Regions from separate parts of the Geodermatophilus sp. SYSU D00867 genome, predicted to be linked through region 1. Evidence: riboswitches for the same ligand, from Rfam matches in the RefSeq annotation. Region 1 holds a riboswitch; each other region holds the start of a gene.
The links. A riboswitch is a leader RNA that binds a small molecule or an ion and turns the genes downstream of it on or off. The one in region 1 is predicted to bind cyclic di-AMP.
Positions count from the first base shown of each region.

Region 2: linked by a shared signal. The riboswitch ahead of ACI8AK_RS19975 (hypothetical protein) and the one ahead of ACI8AK_RS00395 (transglycosylase family protein) in region 1 are both predicted to bind cyclic di-AMP.
Region 3: linked by a shared signal. The riboswitch ahead of ACI8AK_RS13835 (hypothetical protein) and the one ahead of ACI8AK_RS00395 (transglycosylase family protein) in region 1 are both predicted to bind cyclic di-AMP.
Region 4: linked by a shared signal. The riboswitch ahead of ACI8AK_RS20615 (C40 family peptidase) and the one ahead of ACI8AK_RS00395 (transglycosylase family protein) in region 1 are both predicted to bind cyclic di-AMP.

Region 1 is NZ_JBJGZC010000001.1:69,243-72,116, forward strand. Features, by position in the region: gene menD (2-succinyl-5-enolpyruvyl-6-hydroxy-3-cyclohexene-1-carboxylic-acid synthase) at 1-597, shown strand, start outside; cyclic di-AMP (ydaO/yuaA leader) riboswitch at 940-1,109, shown strand; gene ACI8AK_RS00395 (transglycosylase family protein) at 1,114-2,268, shown strand; gene ACI8AK_RS00400 (isochorismate synthase) at 2,365-2,874, opposite strand, start outside.
Region 2 is NZ_JBJGZC010000025.1:22,841-25,714, reverse strand. Features, by position in the region: gene ACI8AK_RS19980 (PIG-L deacetylase family protein) at 1-588, shown strand, start outside; gene ACI8AK_RS19975 (hypothetical protein) at 635-1,225, opposite strand; cyclic di-AMP (ydaO/yuaA leader) riboswitch at 1,484-1,641, opposite strand; RNA gene rnpB (RNase P RNA component class A) at 1,767-2,178, shown strand; gene ACI8AK_RS19965 (dihydrofolate reductase family protein) at 2,620-2,874, shown strand, end outside.
Region 3 is NZ_JBJGZC010000013.1:47,607-50,480, forward strand. Features, by position in the region: gene ACI8AK_RS13835 (hypothetical protein) at 1-898, opposite strand, end outside; cyclic di-AMP (ydaO/yuaA leader) riboswitch at 905-1,055, opposite strand; gene ACI8AK_RS13840 (DNA-directed RNA polymerase subunit alpha C-terminal domain-containing protein) at 1,161-1,754, opposite strand; gene ACI8AK_RS13845 (protein kinase domain-containing protein) at 1,778-2,874, opposite strand, start outside.
Region 4 is NZ_JBJGZC010000027.1:30,793-33,666, reverse strand. Features, by position in the region: gene ACI8AK_RS20625 (D-alanyl-D-alanine carboxypeptidase family protein) at 1-286, shown strand, start outside; gene ACI8AK_RS20620 (hypothetical protein) at 398-685, shown strand; cyclic di-AMP (ydaO/yuaA leader) riboswitch at 842-1,021, shown strand; gene ACI8AK_RS20615 (C40 family peptidase) at 1,038-2,234, shown strand; gene ACI8AK_RS20610 (M48 family metalloprotease) at 2,405-2,874, shown strand, end outside.

The DNA.
Region 1 (2,874 bases):
GACGCCGCGCCCGGGCTGACCGCCGCCCGGCTGGCCCGCGACGTCGTCGCCGCGCTGCCGCCGGGGGCGCTGCTGGTGCTCGGCTCCTCCACGCCGGTGCGCGACGTCGACCGGCTCGCCGTCCCGCGCGGCGACGTCGCCGTGCTCGCCAACCGCGGCGTCGCCGGCATCGACGGCACGGTGTCCACCGCCGTCGGCGCCGCGCTGGTCCACGGCGGGCCGGCGGTGGCGCTCATGGGCGACCTGACGTTCCTGCACGACCTGCAGGGGCTGCTCACCGGCGAGGGCGAGCCGCGCCCGGACCTCACCGTGGTGGTGCCCGACAACGACGGGGGCGGGATCTTCGCCCAGCTGGAGCCCGGGCGGCCGGCGTACGCCCACGACTACCGGCGGGTGTTCGGCACGCCGCACGGGCGGGACCTGGTCGCCGTCGCGGCGTCCCTGGGGTGGGAGGCGGTGGCGGTGACCACGCCGGAGGAGCTCGCCGCCGCGCTGGCGCGCGGCGGGCCGCGGGTGGTCGTCGCCCGCACCGACCAGCGCGCGGAGGCCGACCTCGCCGTCGCCCTGCGGGAGGCCGCGGGCCGCGCGCTGGCCTGACCGGTCCGAGGAGCGCCGGAGAGGGCCCGGGCACGGCCCGGGAGCTCGTCCCAGGCCCTCGTGACGGGCCGGTCCGGCACGCGTTCCCGGTGGCCTTCGTCACGGGACCCGGCGCGGACGCGGCGGGGACGGCGCGACCCCGGCAGGGCCCGATCGTGCGCGGCGAGCAGCGGGTTCCGTTACCCGCGCGGTGGTCACGCCGACGTCACGCCGTACCCCACACGCCCCGGCCGAACCGCCGTGTGACCGCCGTCACGACGACAGTCGACATGACGACACGTAACGTTTTGGCTGCGCTCAGCGAACACAGAGCGCGGCGCCGGTCCGCCAAACCCTGCCCACCGGTCGCCCACGTCAACTCCCAGGGCAGGGGTGGGGGACCCACTCTTCCGGCGCGCGACGGCCTACGGGGGCCTGTCGGAGCGCGCCTCGGGGTGAAGCCGCGGACCGCGGCCGGGCACCGATCGCCCGAACCCGACAGCTCACCTCGCCGGCGGTGATCGGGAGATCATCACCATGCCCAAGCACCGCGCACCCCGCTACGTCCGCACCAAGAAGGTCATCGCCAAGGCCCCTGTCGCCGCCGGCGCCGCCGCCGTCGGTCTGGGCGTCCTGAGCTCGCCGGCCTCCGCCTCCACCACCCACGACTGGACCGGCGTCGCCCAGTGCGAGTCCAGTGGCAACTGGAGCATCAACACCGGCAACGGCTACTACGGCGGGCTGCAGTTCAGCCAGTCCACCTGGGCCGCCTTCGGGGGCACCGACCTCGCCCCGCGCGCCGACCTCGCCACCCCGGCCGAGCAGGTCCAGATCGCCGAGGCCGTCCTGGCCGGCCAGGGCGTCGGCGCCTGGCCGACCTGCGGCAAGTACCTGACCGACGGCACCACCGCGGCCGCCGCCGAGGCGCCGGCCGCTCCCGCCGAGCAGGCCGCCCCGGCCGCCGAGGCCCCGGCCGCTCCGGCCGAGCAGCCGGCCGCCGAGCAGGCCGCCCCGGCCGAGCAGGCCGAGGTCAGCACCGAGGAGTACACCGTCCGCTGGCGGGACACGGTGGCGAAGATCGCCGCCGCCCACGGCCAGAGCTGGCGGGAGCTCTACGAGCGCAACGTCGACGTCATCGGCGGCAACCCGAACCGGATCTACCCCGGTCAGGTGCTGGCGCTCAGCGGCTCGACCGCCGCCCCGGCCGAGGCCGCTGCGGCTCCCGCCGCCGAGGCCGCCCCGGCCCCGGTCGCCGCCGCCGGCGAGGCGGCGCCCGCCGCCACCCCGCCGATCGCCGAGGCCGCCCCGCAGGTCGCGCAGGCCTCGGTCGTCGCCGAGATCACGAACACCGCCGGCGCGATCCACGAGGCCGTGCAGGCGGCGGCGAACGCCGTCGTCAGCAACGTCCCGGGCGCCGCGGACATCACCCTCGGCGGCACGCGGGCCAGCGCGGTCGACCCGGACGGTCACCCCTCCGGCAAGGCGCTGGACTACATGGTCATGTCCGACGCCGCCCTCGGCGACGCGATCGCCCAGTACCACGTCGACCACTGGGACGAGCTCGGCGTCGAGTACGTCATCTGGCAGCAGCGCATCCTGACCTCGCCCGACGGCGCCTGGAAGGCGATGGAGGACCGCGGCGGCGCGACCGCCAACCACATGGACCACGTGCACGTGAACTACGTGGGCTGACCTCCGCCTCACCCGACGAGGGCCCCGACCGCGCGCCGCGGCCGGGGCCCTCGTCGTTCCCGGGGCAGGACGGCGGCCGGCCGGGAGCGGGCCGGCTCAGCCCTCGAGCGCGGCCTGGAAGGCGGCGAACTTCGACTGGGTCTCGGCGAGCTCGGCCGCCGGGTCGGAGCCGGCGACGATGCCGCAGCCGGCGAACAGCCGGGCCGAGCACGGGTCGTCGTCGACCAGTTGCGCGCAGCGGAGGGCCAGCCCGAACTCGCCGTCCCCGCGGGCGTCGAGCCAGCCCACCGGCCCGGCGTAGCGGCCGCGGTCCATGCCCTCCAGCTCGGCGATGACCCCGGCGGCGGCCTCGGGCGGGGTGCCGCAGACGGCGGCGGTGGGGTGCGCGGCGTCGACCAGCTCCAGCAGCCCGGCGCGGCCGCGGGCGCCCGAGCGGCGCTGGGTGCCGACGACGTCGGTGGCCAGGTGCCGCACGTTGGGCAGCGTGAGCAGCGAGGGCTGCTCCGGCACCGACAGCGCGGTGCAGAACGGGTCGAGCGCCCGCACGAGCGAGTCGACGGCGAGGGCGTGCTCGGCGCGGTCCTTGGCGCTGGCCAGCAGGCCGGC
Region 2 (2,874 bases), on a different contig from region 1:
GCCACCAGCGGCGAGGCCGGCATCGCCGGGCTGCCGCCGGAGGCCGCCGGGCCGCTGCGCGAGCGCGAGCAGCGGGCCGCGGCCGCGGTGGTCGGCGTGTCGATGGTCGAGTTCCTCGGCCACCCCGACGGGCGGCTGACCGAGGGGCTGGACCTGCGGCGGGCGGTCGCGGCGGCGATCCGGCGGCACCGCCCCGACCTCGTGGTCACGCTGCACTTCGGCGACACGTGGACGCCGCCGGGCGCCCCGCTCGGCTACTGGAACAGCGCCGACCACCGGGTGCTGGGCCGGGCGGTGGTCGACGCCGTCGGCGACGCGGCCAACGAGTGGATCTTCGCCGAGCTCGCCGACCCGGAGCCCTGGCGCGGGGTGCGCTGGACCGCCGTCTCCACGCCGGTGGGGGTCACGCACACCGTCGACGTGACCGACGTCGTCGACCGGGCGGTGGCCTCGCTGGCCGAGCACCGCCGCTACCTGCAGGCGCTGTCGGCCGACCCGGTCGAGGAGCAGGCCCGGCGACAGGTCGACACGGCGACCCCGGTCGTCGACGGCCGGCGGGTGGCCGGCTTCGCGCTGTACGCCGGCTGAGGCCGGACGCGGCCCCGGGGTGCGCCCGGGGCCGCGTCCGGGCCGGTCAGGGGTTGAAGCTCACGTGGACGTGGTCCATGTGGTTGGCGGTGGGGGACCCGCGGTCCTCCATCGCCCGCCAGCCGGAGCTCCCGATCACGAAGATCCGCTGCTTCCAGATGACGTAGTCGACGCCCATGCGCGCGGCGTTGTCGATGACGTACTGGGCCACGGCGTTCCCCTTGGCGGAGTCGGCGTAGACCATGAAGTCCGCGGCGAGCTGCTGGGTGGGGGAGTGCCCGGGGCGGGTGAGCACGGTGGACACCCCGCACTGCTGCACGACCTCGGCGACGACGGGGCGGACGTGCGCCGCCCAGGCGCTGTAGGAGGTCGAGGAGGCGGTCGGCGCGCCGGTGAGGTTCGTGGACACCGCCGCGGGGGCGGCGGGGGCGGCTGCCGGTGCGGCCGCGGGGGCGGCGGGGGCCGCGGGCGCGGGCGCCGCGGCTCCTCCCCGGTCCTGGGACCAGCCGTTCGACCCGTCCCGGCGGGGGCCGTCCCAGTCGGCCTGGGCCACCGACTGGCCGCTGAGGCCGAAGGCGACGGCGAGGGCGCCGGCCGTGAGGGTCCGGCGGATCGTGCGCTTGCTGTTCGAGGGCATGACGAGGAGAGCTCCTGACGTCGGTTCCGCGTGGCGCCGTCCGTGGCTCGGCGGTCACCCGTCGCGTGGGGGGACCTGCGGGACGGGCCGGGACGCGGCCGGGCGGCGGGCGGCTGCTGGAGGGCAGGCCGACGCGAGGCCGGTCGTTTCCGGTCCGTGGAGGCGCGGCGACCGGCGGAGGTGGGCGGGTCGCGGCGCTCGTCGCAGAGTGCGGGGCACGCCGGGGCAGGCGCCGTCGGCGCACCCCGTGGTGGTTCTCCGTTCTCCCGTGGCCGCCTACCGGGTCAGCTGACGGGTTCGGGCGGGGAACTGCGCCCTACCCCCTCCCGGGTCCGGGAGGTGGGACTCACCCCGGTGGTGCGGTGGGTCCCCGGCTCACGGCCACCGCGGTGGCCGCGACTCGGCGGCACCCGGCTCGGTTCCCCCGGTGGAGGACGTGACGACCGGCCGGACGGAGCCACCGTAGGAGCGTCCGCGGGAGCCCGCAGCGCGGACTGAGCAGTTCCGCTGAGGGGGTCCGTAGACTGGTCGGCACGACGGACGAGTCGGCCGGGCGGTCGCGTCGGCGGGGGAGACCCCGTCGCCGAGGAACGTCCGGGCTCCACAGGGCAGGGTGGTCGCTAACGGCGACCCGGGGTGACCCGCGGGACAGTGCCACAGAGAACAGACCGCCAGCAGTCCGCTGCTGGTGAGGGTGAAACGGTGGTGTAAGAGACCACCAGCGCACCGGGTGACCGGTGCGGCTCGGTAAACCCCACCCGGAGCAAGGTCGAGAAGGGGCGGTGGCCGGGCGACCGGACACCGTCCTGCGCAGGCGTTCGAGGGCTGCCCGCCCGAGCCTGCGGGTGGACCGCTCGAGCCCGCCGGCAACGGCGGGCCTAGATGGATGACCGCCCATCGGGAGGCCGCGAGGCGCCCGAGGACAGAACCCGGCGTACAGGCCGACTCGTCCGTCGCCCGCCGTGACCTGCGGGTCTGCGGTCAGGGCGCGGCGCCGGTCCGCGCGGGGTCCGCCGCTCGGCCGGGAACGGGGTCGGCGGCGGCCCTCGGCCGGTCGCCGGAGCCGGGCCAGAGGTGGCTGACGTCGGTCGGTCACGGCGATCGTCGGCCGAGGTCGGCTCGCCCTCTTCCCGGCTGCGGGTGCTGACCACGATCGGCTCCGGGATGATCCGGCTCGCGTCACGCGGCCCCTGCGACCCGGCGGCGTGGACGTCGAGCGGCCGGACGACGAGGCGGCGACCCGTCCCACGGGGCGCTGTGCCGGTCGTCGTCCCTCCTCGTACGCGGCATCCGCTCGGCGCGGTGGTCGACCGGCCCTCGGTGTGGTCCGACCGGTCAGTTCTCCGCGCCGTGTCGGTCCGTACGCCGAACACCGACCCACGGGAGGCCACGCGATGCGGAGACTGACCTTCGCCATGAACCTGAGCCTGGACGGCTACGTCGCCGCGCCCGGCGACGACCTCGGCTGGAGCGTGCCGAGCGACGAGCTGTTCCAGTGGTGGTCCGACCGGGTGGGGGCCACGGGCCTGGCGCTGTACGGGCGCAGACTGTGGGAGACGATGAGCTCCCACTGGCCGACCGCCGACCAGCAGCCCGGCGCCACACCGGCGCAGATCGAGTACGCCCGCCGCTGGCGGGACATGCCGAAG
Region 3 (2,874 bases), on a different contig from region 1:
AGAGGTAGTTGACGTGCACGTGGTCGAAGTGGTTGGCCGTCGTGCCGCCGCGGTCCTCCATCGTCTGCCACGACCCGTTCGGCGAGGACAGCATCCGCTGCTCCCAGATCAGGTAGTCGACGCCGAGCTCGTCCCAGTGCGCGCGGTGGTAGGCGACGATCGCGTCGCCGAGGGCGGCGTCGGTCATGACCATGTAGTCCAGCGCCCTGCCGGAGGGGTGGCCGCCCGGGTCGGCCGCGCTGGCGCGGGTGCCGCCCAGGGTGATCGCGTCCGCCCCCGGCACGTTGCTGACGACGGCGTCCGCGGCGGCCTGCACCTGCGGCTCGACCGGACCGGTGCTGTTGGTGATGCGGGCGACGGCCGAGACGACGGTGGTGCCCGCGGTCTCCGCCGGGCCGGCCTCCTCCTCGGCCTCGGCGGCCTCGGCGGCCTCGGCGGCTGCGGCGGCCTCCGCCGCGGCGGCGGCCTCGGCGGCCGCGGCGGCTGCGGCGGCCTCCGCGGCGGCGCGGGCGGCGGCCTCGGCCTCGGCCCGCTGCCGGTCGACGGTGGCCTGGTCGGCGGCGGCCTGCGACTGCTGGGCCGCGGTCTCGGCGGCCTCCCGCGAGCTGCGGGTGGCGGCGAGGTCCTCGAGCGGCGCCAGGTCCGGCGGGGCGGTGGCGGTCACCGGGCCGGACTGCGCCGACAGCCCCAGCGCCTCGGCGACGGCGACCGACCCGCTCGCCGTCCCGGCCTCGGCGGTGGCGGCCGGCTGCGGGCCGACCAGGACGTTGACCAGGACCGCGCCGGCGGCGGCGACGCCCAGGTACAGGCCCGGACGGCGGTGCGCGGCCGGCGGGCGGCGGCGGTCGGAACGGTCTGCGGACGCGCCGGGGCGGCCGGGGGTGGTGCTCGAGGGCATGGGTGCAGGTCTCCCGTCAGCCGCCTGCCGAGTTAGCTGACGGGTTCGGGCGGGAAGCAGCCCTACCCGCCCGGACGCACGGGTCCGGTGCGGGATTCACCCCAGTACTGCGGTGGGTCCCCGGCTCGCCCAGGGGGCGACTCGGCGGCGACCGCCCGGGTCCCCTGGCGGGGACGGGGCCGGACGGCCTCGGCCACGGTAACGGCCGTTACCCGTCCGTGACAAACCGCGGCCGCGTTCCGTGGCGGGGACCACACGCCGGTCAGGGGCGGGTGCGCAGCCGCCCGACGACGCGCAGCGGCAGGCGCAGCCACCACCCGGTCACCCGCCAGGGCAGGACCGCGGCGGCCCGGACGCCGCGCGCGCCGAGGGCGGCGAGGTCGGCCCACTCGGCCGGCCGCGGCGCCGGGGCGGCCGGCGCGGCGGAGGGGGGCGGCCCGGCGGGGGTCGGCTCCTCGTCCTCCTCCGGCGTCCCGCCGGAGGCCCCGTCCGACGGCGCCACCACCGACGGACCGGCGGGCTCCCCCGGGTCCTCCTCGGGCACGAGGACGTCGAACGCGGTCCGGCGGCGCGGGGCGCGCAACGAGTCGAACGACGGGATCGCCGGGGACGGCGGCGCGTCGTCCTCGTCGGGCAGCGGCCATAGCCCCACCGCCACGGGCTCGGGGACGACCGCGCGGACGGCGGCCACCATCGCCGGTCCCAGCCCGGGGACGGCGGCCAGCTCGCGGCGGGTCAGCGCGGACAGCTGCTCGACGGTGGTGATCCCGGCGCGGGTCAGCGCGCCCACCGCCCGCGCGGGCAGACCCAGCTCCCGGACGCTCCCCGTCGGCTCGACCCGCGACCTCGTCGACATGGCGTCGGACCCTAGCCCCGGGTTCACCGGGACGGTCCCGCCGGGGAGCCGTCCCAGGCCGGTTCCGGCGGGACGGTCCCGCCGGCGCCGGCGTCCGGGGCCGGGGAGGTCGCCGGCGCCCCACCGGTCGACGTCGTCCCCGCGTCCGGGGCCGGGGACTCCCCCGTCGCCGGCGGGGCGGTGTCCCCGGGCGTCCCGGTCGCCGGCGCCGGCGGTTCCGGCGTCGTGCTGCCGGACGGGGTGCTCTCCGGGGCCTCGGGCGTGCTCTCTGGCGCCGTGCCCGCGGACCCGGGGCTCTCCGCCGTGGTCGCCTCGGGAGCGGGCGCCTCGGGGGTCGTGACCTCGGGGGTCGTGACCTCGGGGGTCGTGACCTCGGGGGTGGTGGCCTCCGGGCCCGGGGCCTCCGGCGTCGGGGTCCCGGGGGTGCTGCTGTCCGCGGCGGGCGCCTCCGGCGTCGCCGCGGGGGCCTCCGGCGCGGACCCACCGGACGGGCCGGGCCCGGCGGCGGGCGCCTCGGGCTCGGGCACCGCGGTGTCGGGTGCGACGGCGGCGACCACCTGCACCCGGTCGCCGGCGGCCAGCTCCACGTCCACCGGGTCCAGGCCGACGACGGTGCCGGGAGCCGCGTCCGGGGTCTGCTCGCCGCGCTGGCCGACGGTGAGACCGAGGGCGGTCAGGTCGTCGGTGACCTCGGCCACCGGGCGGCCGAGGAAGTCCGCGGCCCGCAGCACGATCCCGGCCTGCTGCGTCTCGGCGGCGTCGGCCACCGGCACGTCACCGGCGCGGGTCGTGGTGAACAGCACGCCGCCGACGACGAGCGCGACCAGCAGCAGCGGCAGCAGGACCAGCGCCCGCCGGCGCCGGCGCGGCTCCGGCCCGGGGACCGGCGCGGGCTCCGGGACCGGCCCGGGGACGGGGGCGGCGGCCGCCACCGGGCGGGTGGGCGGCACGGGGGCGGCCCGGGGGTCCAGGGCCTCCTCGACCGCGGCCAGGAAGGCGGCGCCGTCGGGCAGGCGGGCGCCGGGGTCCTTGGTCAGCGCGGCACCGATGAGCTCCTTGACGTCGGGCGGCAGGTCGTCGGGCAGCGGCTCGGGCTGCTCGCGGACCTGCTTGAGCGCGA
Region 4 (2,874 bases), on a different contig from region 1:
CGCGTCGGCGTTCGGGCAGCCGATCTGCATCACCGACTCCTACCGCACCTACGCCGGCCAGGTCCGCCTGTACGGGGAGAAGCCGGCGCTGGCCGCGGTCCCGGGCACCAGCAACCACGGCTGGGGGCTGGCGGTCGACCTGTGCGGCGGCATCGACGGCTTCGGCACGCCGCAGTACGCGTGGATGGTCGCCAACGCCGGCCGGTTCGGGTGGCTGCACCCGACCTGGGCCGACCCGGGCAACGGCCGCGAGGAGCCCTGGCACTGGGAGTACGCGGGCGGCTGAGCCGGGACTGTCGGTGGCCGTCCCTAGCGTGCTGGTCGACCGACAGGGAGACCCGTCCCGACCGCGGCCCGGCACCGGGCGGCGCGGCCGGGGCACCGGAGGGACACGGCCATGCTCATCGACTGCGACTCGTGCACCGCGCGCGGCGCCGGCTGCGCCGACTGCGTCGTCACCGCCCTGCTGGGCGCCCCGCCCGCGGAGCGGGACACCGGCCCCGTGCTGCTGCCGGTGCCCTCCGTCCCGGCGGCCCGGACGGCGGACGGCGCACTGCCGCGCCCGGGCGTGGTCGTGGAGCTCGACGACGTCGAGCGGCGGGCCGTGCGGGCGCTGGCCGAGGGCGGCCTGGTGCCGCCCCTGCGGCACCGGCCGTCGCGGGACGGGCGCCGGCGCACGGGCTGACCGGCGCGGACACCCGATCGGGTACGCACCGGAGTGGCGCGGCTGCTGACCGTGTGTGTCCTCACAGTTCCCGCACCCCCCGTTTGTCACAACTGCATCACGTCCGTACTGTGGCGCCGTCCGGCCGGGTGGTCGTCACCCGACGCAGGGTGACCTCGGCCGACACCGCCGAGTCACCGGACGCCCTCCCGGAGGTGCGCGAGGTGAGCCGGGGACCCACCGCAGCACTGGGGTGAGTTCTCGCGCGCGCCGGTCCCGACCGGGGCGCGGAGATAGGGCACGTCTTCCCAGCCCGAACCCGTCAGCTAACTCGGTAGGCGGTTGCTGAGGAAGAAACGGAGAGCCGCCGCCCGTGGCGACCCCCCGCCCTGCCCTGGGGCATGCACGCGAGAAGTCCACACCCACCACCCGGATCGCCGGCCTGCACCGCCCGTCGCGGGCCCGCCGCCTCGGCCGGGTCACCTTGGTCGGCACCACCGCCGCGCTGACCCTCACCCTGCTGTCCGGCACCGCGGCCGCCGACCCCGAGCGGGCCGGCACCCCGGAGCAGGCCGCCCAGCTCGCCGCCGAGGCCGGTCACCGGCTCGAGGTCGTCACCGAGCAGGTCAACGAGGCCCGCGAGGTCCTCGCCCAGCAGCAGGCCGCCGCCGACGAGGCCGACCGGGCCGCCGCCGAGGCGCAGGACCGGCTGCAGGACCTCGACGGCCGGATCCGCGAGGTGGCCCGCAGCGCCTACACCGCCGGCAACGGCGACGGCTTCGCCGGGCTCGACCTGCTGATGACCAGCGACTCGGCCGAGGACTTCGTCGCCTCGCTGGCCACCCTCGGCCAGATCGCCGACCACACCACCTCGGTCCTCGACCAGGTGAACGAGGCGGCCGCCGCCGCCCGGCAGGCGCAGGCCGACGCCGAGGCCGCCGAGACCGAGGCGCAGCGCACCCTCGACGGCCTGAGCGCCCAGGAGGCGCAGCTCCAGGGCGACATCGCGGACTACCAGGCGCAGTTCGCCGCGCTCACCGAGGCGCAGCGGCAGGCGGCGCTCGCCGCGCAGGAGGCCGGCCTGGCCGCCGGCGCGCAGGCCGGGCCCAGCGCCGGCGGCGGCGCGGGTGGGGAGAGCGCGCCGGCCACCGCGGGCACGCGGGCCGCGGCCCCCGCTCCGGCCCCGGCCCCGGCGCCGTCGGCGGGCAGCGGCGGCAGCGGTGCCGCGCAGACCGCGGTGCAGACGGCGCTGGCCCAGGTGGGCGACCCCTACGTGTGGGGCGCCGGCGGGCCGAACGCCTTCGACTGCTCGGGCCTGACCCAGTACGCCTACGCCGCGGCCGGCATCAGCCTCCCGCACTCCAGCAGCATGCAGTCGCGCATGGGCACCGCCGTCTCGCGGGCGGACCTGCAGCCGGGTGACCTGATCTTCTACTACAGCCCGGTCAGCCACGTCTCGATGTACATCGGCAACGGCCAGATGGTGCACGCCTCCACGTCGGGGCAGCCGGTGAAGGTCGTGTCGGTCGACTCGATGGGCGGCATCACCGCCATGCGCCGCATCGCCTGACGGAGGACCTCCCCGCCCCCACCGCTCGCGAGCTCCCGGCGGGCCCCTGCAGGGAGGCCGTTCCAGCACGTCGCGAGGCCGAGGGCCGGTGACCCGGACGGGTCGCCGGCCCTCGGCGTCCGCCGGGGGAGCGCACGGTGCGGCACCGGCGCGCGCCTAGGATCGGCCGGGTGGGCAGGGCGGGCGGGACGAGCACCCGCCCCGGCCCCGAGGCCACCCGGCCAGACCGCACCGGCTCCCGCCGGGCCGCGCTGCTGGTCGCGCTCGTGCTCGGCGCGGCGCTCGTCCTCGTCATCGCGCTCCGGACGCCCTGGACGCCGCTGCCCACCCCGCCCGGCGGCGCCTCCCCGGTCACCGACGACGCCGGGCTGCCCGCCGAGGTCGTCCGCCGCGCCGAGGCCCTCGCCGCCGACATCCGTCCCGCGTCGCTGACCAACCTGGTGCTCGGGCTCGCGGTCTCGGCGCTGCTCGGCCTCACCCGCCTGGGCAGCCGCCTGGTCACCGCGGTCGGCCGGGCGGGAGGCCGCCGCTGGCCGCTCACCGTGCTGCTCGGCACGGTCACGCTGGTCGTCGTCGGCCGGCTGGCGACGCTGCCGATCTCCGCCTACGGCGAGGTCGTGCGGCACCGCTACGGGCTGTC